2 regions of the Janibacter sp. Y6 genome follow, and region 2 is predicted to be linked to the other one. Evidence: predicted binding sites of a transcription regulator. Region 2 holds the regulator's gene; the other holds the start of a gene.
What was found. The regulator Rex, encoded in region 2, represses fermentation and respiration genes when NADH is low (regulators of the CRP and FNR family bind a similar motif). The targets are predictions, from matches to a motif close to CTTGTGAANNNNTTCACAAG.
Positions count from the first base shown of each region.

Region 1: the regulator Rex is predicted to act here: its motif matches at 3,236-3,255, upstream of L6241_RS10725 (geranylgeranyl reductase family protein).

Region 1 covers NZ_JAKLYZ010000004.1:88,661-95,378, reverse strand. Annotated here, with positions in the region: gene L6241_RS10740 (NADH-quinone oxidoreductase subunit C) at 1-856, opposite strand, end outside; gene L6241_RS10735 (NADH-quinone oxidoreductase subunit B family protein) at 853-1,440, opposite strand; gene L6241_RS10730 (NADH-quinone oxidoreductase subunit A) at 1,460-1,819, opposite strand; gene L6241_RS10725 (geranylgeranyl reductase family protein) at 1,895-3,220, opposite strand; gene L6241_RS10720 (demethylmenaquinone methyltransferase) at 3,332-4,027, opposite strand; gene L6241_RS10715 (isochorismate synthase MenF) at 4,125-5,450, shown strand; gene eis (enhanced intracellular survival protein Eis) at 5,498-6,718, shown strand, end outside.
Region 2 covers NZ_JAKLYZ010000005.1:108,568-115,285, forward strand. Annotated here, with positions in the region: gene hemB (porphobilinogen synthase) at 1-82, opposite strand, end outside; gene L6241_RS12665 (uroporphyrinogen-III synthase) at 79-1,728, opposite strand; gene hemC (hydroxymethylbilane synthase) at 1,725-2,690, opposite strand; gene L6241_RS12675 (glutamyl-tRNA reductase) at 2,687-3,958, opposite strand; gene L6241_RS12680 (redox-sensing transcriptional repressor Rex) at 3,955-4,629, opposite strand; gene L6241_RS12685 (glutaredoxin family protein) at 4,782-5,036, opposite strand; gene L6241_RS12690 (1-acyl-sn-glycerol-3-phosphate acyltransferase) at 5,036-6,622, opposite strand; gene L6241_RS12695 (NAD-dependent epimerase/dehydratase family protein) at 6,622-6,718, opposite strand, start outside.

The sequences.
Region 1 (6,718 bases), on a different contig from region 2:
GCGGCACGGTGCCGCCCTTGTACTCGACGGGCACGCCGCCGAGCGGGTAGTCCTTGCGCTGGGGGTGACCGGGCCAGTCGTCCGGCATGAGGATCCGGGTGAGGTCCGGTCGGCCCTCGAAGACGATGCCGAACATGTCCCACGTCTCGCGCTCGTGCCAGTCGGCGGCGGGGTAGACGTGGACGATGCTCGGGATCCGCGGGTCGGCGTCGGGCACGGCCACCTCGACGCGCACCCGGCGACCGCCGTGGGTGATGGAGAGCAGGTGGTAGACGGCGTGGAGCTCCTCGCCGACCTGCTGGGGGTGGTGCACGCCGGAGACCGACACGCACATCTCGAAGCGCAGCCGGGGGTCGTCGCGCAGCGCCTGCATGACCGACGGCAGCTCGGCCGGTGCGACGTGCAGGGTCAGCTCGCCGCGGTCGACGACGACGCTGCGCACCGGCGTGCCGCCGGTCGCGTCCTGCAGGTGGTCGACGACCTCGTCGAAGTAGCTGCCGTAGGGCCGCTCGGCGGCGCCCGGGAAGAGGATCGGGGAGCGCAGGCCGCCGTAGCCGGAGGTGTCTCCCCCCTTCGCCGCGCCGAACATGCCGGTGCGCTCGCCGACGACGACCGCGCCGGCGGGGTCGCCCGCGGTCGAGCGGGTCGAGGCGTCGCCGGGGCCCTGGCCCGAGCTCTGCTGCGGGGTGGCCGACGGCGCGTCGGCGACGACGTTGGTCCGTTCGACGGGGCGCTGCTCGCCCTGCAGCCCGCTCACGGGCGGCAGGTCGGGGTTGCCGGTGCCGGTCAGGCCCGCGCCCTCGGGGCGCACGGGGTCGCCCGTCGTGCCCGGGGTGTCCTTGTCCTGCTCGCTCATGCGAGGAGATTCCTTCCGACGAGGCCCTCGTGGTCGTGCGTGGGCGCGAGCAGCTCGGTCGGGGTCGCGCCGAGCGCGGCCTGCTCGGCCGCGCGGGCGGCGGCGACGCGGTTGACGCCGAGCTTGCTGCCCTGGATCTGGCCGTGCAGCTCGATGATCGCGTTGAGCAGCATCTCCGGGCGCGGCGGGCAGCCGGGCAGGTAGATGTCGACGGGGATGATGTGGTCGACGCCCTGGACGATGGCGTAGTTGTTGAACATCCCGCCCGAGCTCGCGCAGACGCCCATCGAGATGACCCACTTCGGGTTGGCCATCTGGTCGTAGACCTGGCGCACGACGGGGGCCATCTTCTGGCTCACCCGGCCGGCGACGATCATGAGGTCGGCCTGGCGCGGGGTCGCGGCGAAGCGCTCCATGCCGAAGCGGGCGAGGTCGTAGTGCGGGGTGCCGACGGCCATCATCTCGATGGCGCAGCAGGCCAGGCCGAAGGTCGCCGGCCAGATCGAGGCCTTGCGCATGTAGCCGGCGACGTTCTCGAGCGTCGTCAGGGCGATCCCTGCCGGCAGCTTCTCCTCAAGTCCCATCAGTGTGCTCCCTTTCGCGTCAGTCCCACTCGAGGCCGCCGCGACGCCACACGTAGGCGTAGGCGACGAAGATGGTGATCATGAAGAGCACCATCTCGACGAGTGCGAAGAGGCCGAGGTTGTCGAAGGCGACGGCGAAAGGCAGCAGGAAAAGCGTCTCGACGTCGAAGATGATGAAGAGCATCGCGGTGAGGTAGTACTTCACCGGGAAGCGGCCGCCCTCGGCGGCCTGGGGGGTGGGCTGGATGCCGCACTCGTAGGCCTGGGCCTTGGCGGAGTTGTACCGGGCCGGGCCGACGACCAGGCTGGTGCCCACCGACAGGAGGGCGAAGCCCAGACCCAGGGCCAGCAGGATGCCGAGCGGGATGTAGGGGTTCATCGCGTCATGACCTCGCTTTCCGTCAGCACGCTGTGACGCATGTCATTCATCCTAGGGGTCGTCATCGAAGCCTCCTCAGGCGCTCGGCGCCAGGCGCGTCATCGCCTGGATGACGCGGTCGTCGAGGCCGCCGCCGCTCTCCTGCGGCAGGTTGGCCATGAGCTTGAGCATGAAGCGCATGAGCGTCGTCCGGGGGAGACCGTACTTCGTCGCCAGGCGCATGATCTCCGGCTTGCCGATGAGCTTGGCGAACTCGGCACCGATCCGGAAGTAGCCGCCGTGCATCTGCTTCATCCGCAGGACGTAGCGCTGCAGCACGGCCTCGCGGGCCGCCAGGCTGCTCGCGCGCAGCGCCTCGTCGATGACCTCTGCGGCGACGAAGGCGGCCTCGAGGGCGTAGTCGATGCCCTCGCCGTTGAAGGGGTTGACCATGCCGCCGGAGTCGCCGACGAGGAGCAGGCCCCGGTCGTACAGCGGCTGGCGGTTGAAGGCCATCGGCAGGGCCGCGGACTTGATCGGGCCGGTGATTGTCGCCTCGGAGATGCCCCACTCGTCGGGCATCGAGGCCACCCAGCGGCGCATGACGTCCTTGTAGTCCGTGCGCCCGAAGGCCTCGGAGGTGTTGAGGATGCCCAGGCCGATGTTGCTGCGCCCGTCGCCGAGACCGAAGAGCCAGCCGTAGCCGGGCATGAGGATGTCGCGGCCGTCCTCCCCCTTCGTCCACAGCTCGAGGTGGGACTCCATGTAGTCGTCCGTGTGGCGCGGCGTCTCGTAGTAGGCGCGCACCGCGACGCCCATCGGGCGGTCCTCGCGCTTCTCGCGGCCGAGGGCCACGGCCAGGCGCGAGCTCACGCCGTCGGCGGCGACGACGACGGGCGCCCGGTAGGTGACCCGCTCCCCCGTCGCGCGCCCGGTCTCGGACATGACCTTGGCGACGACGCCGACGACGCGGCCGTCGTCGTCGAGGACGGGCTCGGTGACGTTGCGCCGCTCGACCAGCTCGGCGCCGCAGCGCTCGGCGTGCCGGGCGAGGTACTCGTCGAGGTCCTCGCGGCCGCGGGCCATGCCGAAGGAGGGGAAGGAGTCGACCTCGGGCCAGTCGAGCTGGAGGCGCATGCCGCCGCCGATGATGCGCAGGCCCTTGTTGTGGGCCCAACCGTCGGTCTCGGCGGTGGGGACCTCGAGGTGGATGAGCTGGCGGACCGCGCGCGGGGTGAGCCCGTCGCCGCAGATCTTGTCGCGGGGGAAGGAGGTCTTCTCGAGCAGGACGACGCGGCGGCCGGCCTTGGCCAGCCAGGCGGCGGTCGCGCTGCCCCCCGGACCGGCACCGACGACGACGACGTCCGCGTGCACGACGTCGCCGTCGAGCCGCGGGGTGGGGGCGTCAGCAGGGGTGGTCACGCTCGTCCTCGGGTGCTTGTGAAGGGATTCACGAACTACGACAGGGTACGTGCCGGTCGCGAAGGGGTGCAGTGAGGTTGTCCTAACCTGGCCCGTCGGGCCCGGGTCGGGTCAGGCCGGGTTGATCCCGCGGTGGAGGGCGACGATCCCGGCCGAGAGGTTGGTCCACTCGACGTCGCGCCAGCCGGCGGTGGCGAGGTCGCTCGCCAGCTCGCGCTGGCCGGGCCAGGCCTGGATCGACTCGGCGAGGTAGACGTAGGAGTCGGGGTTCGAGGAGATCCGGCGGGCCACGGCGGGCAGCGCGCCCATGAGGTAGCGCTTGTAGATCGTGCGGAAGCCCGGGACGACGGGGTCGCTGAACTCGCAGACGACGAGCCGGCCCCCCGGACGGGTGACCCGGCGGAACTCCGCGAGCGCGACGTGCCGGTCGGCGACGTTGCGCAGCCCGAAGGACATCGTCACGGCGTCGAAGGTGTCGTCGGCGAAGGGGAGGCGCATCGCGTCGGCCGCGGTGAGGGCGAGCGCGGGGTTGCGCCGGCGACCCTCGCGCAGCATCCCCAGGGAGAAGTCGGCGGGGACGACGTCGACCCCGCGGGCCGCGAAGGGCTCGCTCGAGGTGGCGGTGCCCGCCGCGATGTCGAGGACCCGCTCGCCGGTCTGCGCGTCGACGGCCTCCACGACGGCCGTGCGCCACGCGCGGTCCTGGCCGAGGGAGAGGACGTCGTTGGTGAGGTCGTAGCGCTTCGCGACGTCGTCGAACATCGTCGCGACGTCCTTGGGGTCCTTCTCGAGGGAGGCGCGGATCATGGGCCCATCCTCGCACCCGGGACCCTGCCGCACGGACGGGCAGGAGGACGGCCGTGAGGACGGCCACGCCCGGGGGCAGGCGTACGCTGATCGGGCGATGACCACCCTCGACCCCGCCCTGGCGCGCCTCGACGCCCGCACCTCCCCCTCGTCGTCCCCGCGCCTGGTCTGCCGGACCGTGCGGGTGCCCGCGACCCGGGTCGGTGACCTCCTGGCCCTCCTGCCCGACGACACCTCGCAGGTGCTCTCGTGGGTGCGACGCGGCGAGGGGCTCGTCGGCTGGGGCGAGGTGGCCGGGCTGTCGGTCACCGGTGAGGACCGCTTCGGGCGGGCGCAGGACTGGTGGCGCGAGATCACCGCGGTCGCCGACGTCGAGGACGAGGTCGAGGTGCCCGGCACCGGACCGATCTGCTTCGGCTCGATGGCCTACTCCGCCCGCTCGCAGACCCCCTCCCGCCTCGTCGTCCCCGCCGTCGTCGTCGGTCGCCGGGGCCGCGACGCCTGGGTGACGACGACCTGGCTCGCGGGCGAGGAGCCCTCCCCCGCGGACGACGCGGTCGAGACCTCCCTTCGCCCCTCCCCGGCGCCGCGCGCGCCGGAGTCGATCCGCTTCAGCGACGGCGACCTCTCGGCCGGCTCGTGGGCCGGGATCGTCGAGCAGGCCGTCGCGCGGATCAGCGCCGGCGAGCTCGACAAGGTCGTCCTCGCCCGCAGCCTCGACGTCGAGGCCGACTCGCGCATCGACCCCCGATGGGTGCTGCAGCGCCTCGCGCAGGACTACGACACGACGTGGGTCTTCTCCGTCGCCGGTCTCGTCGGCGCGACCCCGGAGATGCTCGTGCGCCTCGAGCGCGGGCTCGTCACCTCGCGGGTGCTCGCCGGCACGATCCGGCGCACCGGCGACGACAGCCACGACCTCGCGCTCGCGGGCTCGCTCGCGCGCAGCAGCAAGGACCTCGAGGAGCACGAGTACGCCGTGCGCTCGGTCGCCGACGCCCTCGCCGCGCACACCTCCTCGATCAACGTGCCGGAGTCCCCCTTCGTCCTGCACCTGACGAACGTCATGCACCTCGCGACCGATGTCGCCGGGGTCGTCGACGACACGTCGACCTCGCTCGCGCTCGCGGCCTCGCTGCACCCCTCCGCCGCCGTCTGCGGCACGCCGACCCCCGTCGCCGACGGGCTCATCGGCGAGCTCGAGCAGATGGACCGCGGCCGCTACGCCGGACCGGTGGGCTGGATGGACGCGACCGGCGACGGCGAGTGGGGCATCGCGCTGCGCTGCGGCGCGCAGACCTCGCCGACCTCGCTGCGCCTCTACGCAGGCTGCGGGATCGTCGCCGGGTCCGACGCCGCGAGCGAGGTGGCGGAGTCGGACGCGAAGTTCCTCCCGATGCGCCAGGCGCTCACCCCTCCCGCCTGACCCGTAACTCGCGTGACACCCGCGCCCGGCGCGGGCAGGGTGGACGGGTGAGCACCCACCCGCAGCACACCGTCACCGCCGACCCCGACGTCGAGCGCTTCGCCGCGATCGACGACCTCGTGTGGTTCGACGACATGGGGTGGGAGGAGGTCGTCTCGCACGCGCGGGCGGTCCCCCACCGGTGGGCCGCCACCGCCGCCGGTGGTGACGACGGGTCGCCGTACCGCGGCATCGCGGGAGCCCTCGAGATGGAGCTCACCGTGCCCGGGGCGCCGGGCGGCGAGCCGACGCAGCTGCCCGTGTCGGGGCTGACCTGGGTGGGGGTGCACCCCGACCACCGGCGCACCGGCGTGCTCACCGCCCTCATGGACGCCCACCTCAGCTGGTGCCGCGAGCAGGGCCTGACGCTCGCCGCGCTGCACGCCTCGGACGTGACGATCTACGGCCGCTTCGGCTACGCCGTCGCCTCGACGGCCGGTGAGATGTCGCTCGGCCATGGCGCGACCTTCGACGCACCGGGGGTGAGCACCGAGGGCATCACGACCTCGATGCACGACCTCTCCGACGAGCACGTGCTCGCCCGGGTGCACGCCGCGCACCAGACCCTTGCCGCCGGGCGCGTCGGCTCGGTCACCCGCACCCTCGAGCTGGCCACCCGCGTCTACGCCGACCCCGCGTCACGGCTGCGGGGCACCGAGCGGCGCCGCGTCGTCATCGCCGCGCGCGACGGTCAGGACGTCGGCTACGCGATCCTGCGGCGCCGCCCCAAGTGGGAGGACGGGCGCAGCGCCGCCACGCTCGACTGCGAGGAGTGGGCCTGGGCGGACAGCGCGGCCCAGCTCGCCCTGGCTCGTCGGCTCACCTCCGTCGACCTCGTGACGCGCACGAGCCTGCGGGTCACCGCCGACGACGCCCTGCTGTGGTGGTGCGGCGGGCCGCGCACCGTCGTGCACAAGACCGGCGACGAGCTCTGGCTGCGCGTGCTCGACCTGCCCGCAGCGCTGTCCGCCCGGGGCTGGTCGGCCGACTGCGACGTCGTGCTCGAGGTACGGGACGGGCTCTTCGAGGACCAGGCCGGCCGCTGGCGGGTGACGGCCCGCGACGGGCGCGCCGAGGTGACGCGCACCGACGACCCCGCCGACCTCGGGCTCGACGTCGGGGTGCTCGGGGCGACCTACCTCGGCGGCCGCCGCCTCGCCGCCCTCGCCCGCCAGGGCCTCGTCGAGGTCCACGACCCCGCGGCCCTGCGAGCCCTCGACGCAGCCCTG
Region 2 (6,718 bases):
CGAGGCGGCGCATCGGCACCGACACGCGCAGCCGGCGCGGCCGCACGAGGATCGGGTCGACCTCCCCGGAGGGGGCGCTCATCCCTTCGCCTTGGCCCGGCGCCGCGACGTGGACTGCACGCGCTCGCTCGGACGGCGCACGGGCTCGCCGTCGGCGACAGCCGCCGCGAGGAGGCCGCGGGCGTGCTCGGCGAGGTCGTCGACGAGGGTGATGGCGCTGGCCTCGCTCGCGACGACGTCGACGCGCAGCCCGAGCTCCTCGGCGGTCTTCGCGGTCGCGGGGCCGATGCACGCGACGACCGTGCTCGGGTGCGGCTTGCCGGCGATGCCGATGAGGTTGCGCACCGTCGACGACGACGTGAAGGCGACGGCGTCGAAGGCTCCGGCCTTGATCGCGTCGCGGATCGGCGCGGGCGGCGGGGCGGCGCGCACGGTGCGGTAGGCCGTGACGTCGTCGACCTCCCAGCCCATGTCCTGCAGCCCGGCGACGAGCGTGTCGGTCGCGATGTCGGCGCGGGGCAGGAAGACCCGGTTGATCGGGTCGAGCACCTCGTCGTACGGCGGCCACTCGGCGAGCAGACCGGCCGCGGACATCTCGCCCTCGGGGACGAGGTCGGCGACGAGACCCCAGTCGAGCAAGGCCTGGGCGGTCGTGCCGCCGACGGCTGCGATCTTCAGACCGGAGAAGGCGCGGGCGTCGAGCCCGATCTCCTCGAACTTCTCGCGCACGGCGCGCACGGCGTTGACCGAGGTGAAGCCGACCCACTCGTAGCGGCCGGTGACCATGCCGCGCACGGCGCGCTCCATGGCCTGCGGGGTGCGCGGCGGCTCGACGGAGATCGTCGGCACGACCTCGCTCGTCGCGCCGTAGTCGCACAGGCGCTCCTGCATCGAGCCGGACTGCTCCTTCGTGCGCGGCACGAGCACCTGCCAGCCGAAGAGCGGCTTGGTCTCGAACCACGACAGCTGCTCGCGCAGGTCGACGGGCGGGCCGACGATGGCCAGCGCCGGCACCTCGAGACCGGCGAGCAGACCGGGCGCGTCGGCGAGGGTGCCGGTGACGGTGGCCTGACGGGTCGTCGTGCCGCGCTCGGTGACGGCGACCGACGTCGTCTCGGGGCGACCGCTCTCGCGCAGCGCGACGAGGGCGGCGCCGAGGTTGTCGGGGGTGCCGAGCAGCACGACGGTGACGTCGGGCGCGACGGAGCCGGACAGGTCGGGGACCCGGCCGCTCGTCACCGAGACGACGTGGATGCTCGTCGCCGCACCGGTGGTGAGAGGGACGCCGGCGTAGGTGGGCACGGCGCTGACCGCGGAGACGCCCGGCACGACCTCGTAGTCGATGCCGGCCTTGGCCAGGGCCTTGGCCTCCTCGGCGAGGCCGTTGAAGGTCGCGGGGTCGCCGTCCATGAGCCGCACGACGTGGCCGCCCTTGTGGGCCTTCGCGGTCCGCACGACGAGCTTGGCGCGGGAGGCGTGGGTCAGCTGCTGGCCGTGCTCGCCGTGACCGGCGTCGACGACCTCGACGCCCTCGGGCAGGTGCGCGGCGACGAGGTCGTCGTGGGCGGAGGTGTCGATGATCACCGCGTCGGCCCGACCGAGGTGACGCACCGCGGCGAGGGTGAGCAGCGAGGGGTCGCCGGGCCCGGCCCCGACGAAGGTGACGCTCGCGGGGCGTCGCGACGCGGCGCTGGCGGGGTCGGGCGGCTGGGTTGCGCGGGGGCTCACTGTGCACTCTCCGTGGAGCTGGTGGGGTGGTCGGTGGACGAAGGGGTGGTCGGCCCGACGTCGGCGATGTCGCCGGCGCCGTCCGCCAGGAAGATCTCGGCGAGCTCGCGCCCGATGCGCTCGGCCTCGTCGGCCGGTCCGGTCAGCGAGCGCCGCAGGTCGTGCTCGCCGTCGAGCGAGGCGACGACCGCGCGCATCGAGATCACCGCGCCGTCGACGTCGTCGACGACCTCGGCCAGGGCCCCGACCGGCGCGGCGCAGCCGGCCTCGAGACGGGCGAGGAGGGCGCGCTCGGCGGTGACCGCCGCGCGGGTGTCCGGGTCGTCGAGCGGCGCGAGGGCCGCGATCGTCGTCTCGTCGTCCTCGCGGCACTCGACGGCGAGGGCGCCCTGCCCCGGGGCAGGGAGCATCTGGATGGGGTCGAGGTGCTCGGTGACGACGTCGGTCATGCCCAGACGGGTGAGCCCGGCGGCGGCGAGGACGACCGCGTCGACCTCGCGCCCGACCATGTCGAGGCGCCGCCCGACGTTGCCCCGGATGTCGCGGAAGTCGAGACCGAGGCCGAGGGCCGCGAGCTGGGCCCGGCGACGGGGCGAGCCGGTGCCGACGACCGAGCCCTCCGGCAGCTCGCCGAGGGTGAGCCCGTCGCGGGCGACGAGGCTGTCGCGGGGGTCGACCCGGGGCGGGATCGCGGCGATGGTCAGGCCCTGCTCGGGTGCGGTCGGCAGGTCCTTGAGGGAGTGCACGGCGACGTCGACCCGGCCGTCGCGCAGGGCGTGGCGCAGCGCAGAGGCGAAGACCCCGGTGCCGCCGAGCAGGCTCAGCGGAGCGCTCGTGACGTCACCCTCCGTCGTGATCTCGACGATCTCGACGTCGTGCCCGGCCGCTCGCAGGGCGTCGGCGACGTGGCCGGTCTGCGTCGTCGCGAGGGCACTGCGACGGGTCCCGATCCGCAAGGTCACGACAGCTCGCTCCCGTGCAGGTCGAAGAGGGCCCGGATCGCGTCCTCGTACTCGACGATGCGCCCGTCGATGGCCATCTCCTTGACGCGCACCGTCGGGCGGTGGAGGAGCTTCTCGACGACCCGGTGGATGGCGAGGTGGACCTCGGCGCGCTCGGCGTCGGTGAGGTCGGGCGTGCGCTGGTCGACCCGCTCGAGCTCACGGGTGACGACCTCGGCGGCCGCGGCGCGGATCGCGGTGACCGTCGGGGCGGCGACCTGCGCGGCGCGGTCGCTGAGGTGGCGGTGCACGGCGTCGGCGACGACACCGCGCGCGGCGCTCACCTCGGGCAGCTCGGTGCCGCGGCCGAGGGCCTGGCCGAGCTCGGCGAGCCCGAGACGGGTGACGCCGCGCAGCCCGCCGACCTCGACGGCCACGTCGTGGGGCATCGCGAGGTCGAGGTAGACCTGGGCGCGACCGGAGCGGGCGACCTGGGCGTCGGCGGCGGCGGCGAGGTCGACGACGAGACCGGTCGAGCCGGTGCACGAGATGACGACATCGGCCTGGGCGAGGGCGGCCTCGATCTCGGCGATCGGGCGCGCCTGCGCGTCGAGCCGGGTGGCGAGCGCGACGGCCCGCTCGTGCGTGCGGTTGACGACGGTGATCGAGCCGGCGCCGAGGCGCGAGGCGGTCGACGCGGCGAGCGAGCTCATCGAGCCCGCCCCGACGACGAGCACGTCGAGCCCCTCGACCGCGCCGAGCAGGTCGCGGGCGAGCTCGAGACCGACCTCGACGAGGGAGCGCGAGACGCGGTCCAGGCCGGTCTCGGTGCGCACGCGCTTGCCGGTGCGCAGGGCCTGCTGGAGCAGGTGGTTCAGAGCCGGGCCGGCCGCGCCGCTGTCCTGCCCGACGGCGAGCGCGTCGCGCAGCTGCGCGACGATCTGGGCCTCGCCGACGGCCATGGAGTCCAGCCCGGCGGCGACGTTGAAGACGTGGGCGACGGCGGCCTCGCCGTACTGGAGCTCGAGGTGCTCGACGAGGTCGTCCTGGGTGACCCCGGTGACACCGGTGAGGGCGGTGGTGAGATCGGCGACGGCGCCGTGGAAGGCGCTGACCTCCGCGTACACCTCGGTGCGGTTGCACGTCGAGACGACGACGACCTCGCTGATGTCCGGGCTCTCGAGGGCCGACTCCGTGAGCCGGGCCGCGACGTCCTGGCCGAGCGAGACCCGCTCGAGCAGCTGGATGGGCGTGCGGTGGTGGTTGAGACCGAAGACGACGGTGCTCATCGGGCGACCTCCAGGTCCGCACCGGGGCCGGTGCGGCGCTGCTCGTGGTAGGCGAGGATCTGCAGCTCGGTCGCGAGGTCGACCTTGCGGACCTGCACGTGGTCGGGCACCGAGATCACGCCGGGGGCGAAGTTGAGGATCGAGGAGAAGCCGGCGGCGACGAGCTGGTCGGCGACGTCCTGCGAGGAGGCGGCGGGGGCGGCGATGACGCCGATCGCGGCCTGGCCGCCCTCGGTGAGGCTCGGCAGCACCTCCATCGGCTGCACGACGAGGTCGCCCACCCGCTGGCCGACGAGCGCGGGGTCGCGGTCGAGGACGGCGACGACGGTGAAGCCCTGGGGCGCGAAGCCGCCGTACGAGGCGAGCGCGCGGCCGAGGTTGCCCATGCCGATGATGGCGACCGGCCAGTCCTGGGTGAGGCCGAGGGCCCGCGAGATCTGGTAGCGCAGGTGGCCGACGTCGTAGCCGACGCCGCGCACGCCGTAGGAGCCGAGGTGGCTGAGGTCCTTGCGCAGCTTCGCGCTGCTCACCCCCGAGCTCGTCGCGAGCTCCTCCGAGGAGACCGAGCCGACGCCCTGCGCCACGAGCCCGTCGAGTGCCCTGAGGTACCCGGGCAGGCGCGCCACGGTCGCGTCGGGGATCCCGCGCTTGGCTGCGCTGGTGGCGGTCACGATCGACTCGCTGCTCCTCTCTGCGCCGCGAGCACAGGTGGCGCGAGCGGCGACCAACTCAGGCTAACGGCTTGTGAACATTTGCACAAAGTCACGACGACCCGTGGTCGTGGCCACGCCCGAAGGGGTGGGCGGGCTCCCCCTTCGGCCCGTCAGGACCGCTCGAGGGCCGCCCGGAGGCGGGTCTCGTCGACCCGCCAGTAGTCGTGCTGCGCCCCGTCGACGAAGGTCACCGGGACCTCCTCCGAGTACCGTGCGAGCAGCTCGGGGTCGCGGTCGACGTCGACGACCTCGACGTCGAGGTCGTGCTCGGCGGCGACCCGGCGCACGGTCTCGAGCGCGACGACGCACAGGTGGCACCCCTCACGGGTGACGACGGCCAGGCGACCGGCAGGAGCCCAGGCCATCAGAAGAAGACCGAGCGACGGGTCATGAGCACGGAGTACAGCGTCTGCTGGATCGTCTCGCGCACCTGGTCGGTGAGGTCGAAGACGAGCGCGGGGTCGTCGGCGGCCGTCGGGCCCAGGCTCGCGGTGTCGACGGGCGGGCTGAACTCGATGATCCACTTGCTCGGCAGCGGCACGAGGCCGAGCGGGCCGAGGAGCGGGAAGGTCGGCGTGATCGGTGCGTACGGCGCGCCGAGCAGCCGGGCGAGGGTCTTGGCGTTGCCGACCATCGGGTAGATCTCCTCGGCCCCGACGACCGAGCACGGGATGATCGGCACCTCGCTGCGGATCGCCGCTGCGACGAAGCCGCCCCGGCCGAAGCGCTGCAGCTTGTAGCGCTCGCGGAAGGGCTTGCCGACACCCTTGAAGCCCTCGGGCCACACCCCGACGAGCTCGCCGGAGGTCATGAGGCGCTCCGCGTCCGGGTTCGTCGCCAGCGTCGCGCCGGTCTTGCGCGCGAAGTCGCCGACGACGGGCAGCGCGAAGACGAGGTCGGCCCCGAGCATGCGCAGGAAGCGGTGCTGCGGGTGCGCGTCGTGGATCGCCAGCTGGGTCATCACCGAGTCGAGGGCGATGGTGCCGGAGTGGTTGGAGACGACGAGCGCGCCGCCGGTGGCCGGGATGTTCTCGATGCCGCGGACCTCGACGCGGAACCACCGGTCCTTGAGCAGGCGCAGCACCGGGAAGGCGGTGTGCAGGGTGAAGTCCTCGTCGAAGCCGAAGTCGTCGACGCTGTAGTCGCCCTGGACCCGGCGGCGCAGGAAGGACAGGACCTCGCCGAGTCGGCGCTCCCACTCCTCGCCCGCCGCGTTGCTCACCGCCCCGCCGATGGTGCGCGACGCGACCTGGCCGGCCGAGAGCGCGACGGAGAGCAGCTCGGCGACGCCCGGGGCGAGCGCGGTGCCGCTGCTCGGGGTGCCCTCGGCGGGTGCCGACGCGGGCGAAGGGGTCGTCGGCGCGGTGGCCACGCGCGGCCTCGGGGTGGTCGCCCGCCGGGGGCGACGGGTGCCCGTGCCCTCGCCGTCGACGACGCGCAGGGCCGGGGCGCCCGCGGCGCGGGTGGTGCGCGTCGTGCGGGCCGGTCGCGACGCCCCCTTCGTCGTCCCTGACGTCGGGGCGGAGCCGCCGACCGCGGCGGCCGGGCGGCTCGCCCGGCGGGAGGCGGTCGGGCGCGAGGCCGACGACGCGGTGGTCTTCTTCGTCGGGGGCGCCGTCGTCTCGCTGCCGGCGAGCAGGGGGGTCGAGCGGCGTCGGGCCCGCTCGCCGCCGGCGCGCTCGGCCGCCGCGGCGACCGCGGAGCGCGGGGCGGCGGTCTTCGTGGTCGACGCCTTCTTCGCGGTGGGCTTGGGGGCCGTGGTCTTCTTCGCGGCGGCGGTCTTCTGCGTGGTGGCCTTCGTCGCGGCAGCGGTCTTCCGCGTGGTGGTCTTCTTCGCGGCGACAGTCTTGCGCGTGGTGGCCTTCGTCGCCGCCGTCTTCTTCGCGCTCTTCGCGGGCGTCGCAGCCCGCGCGGTCTTCTTCGTCGTGCTCGACGGTGTGCGCTGCGCCATCAGTCCTTCTTCCCGGGGCGGTCGATCACGGACATGGCGCGCTCGGCGGCCTCGGCGGCCCGCCAGCTCGAGCGGGTGCCCCCGCCGGGCAGCACC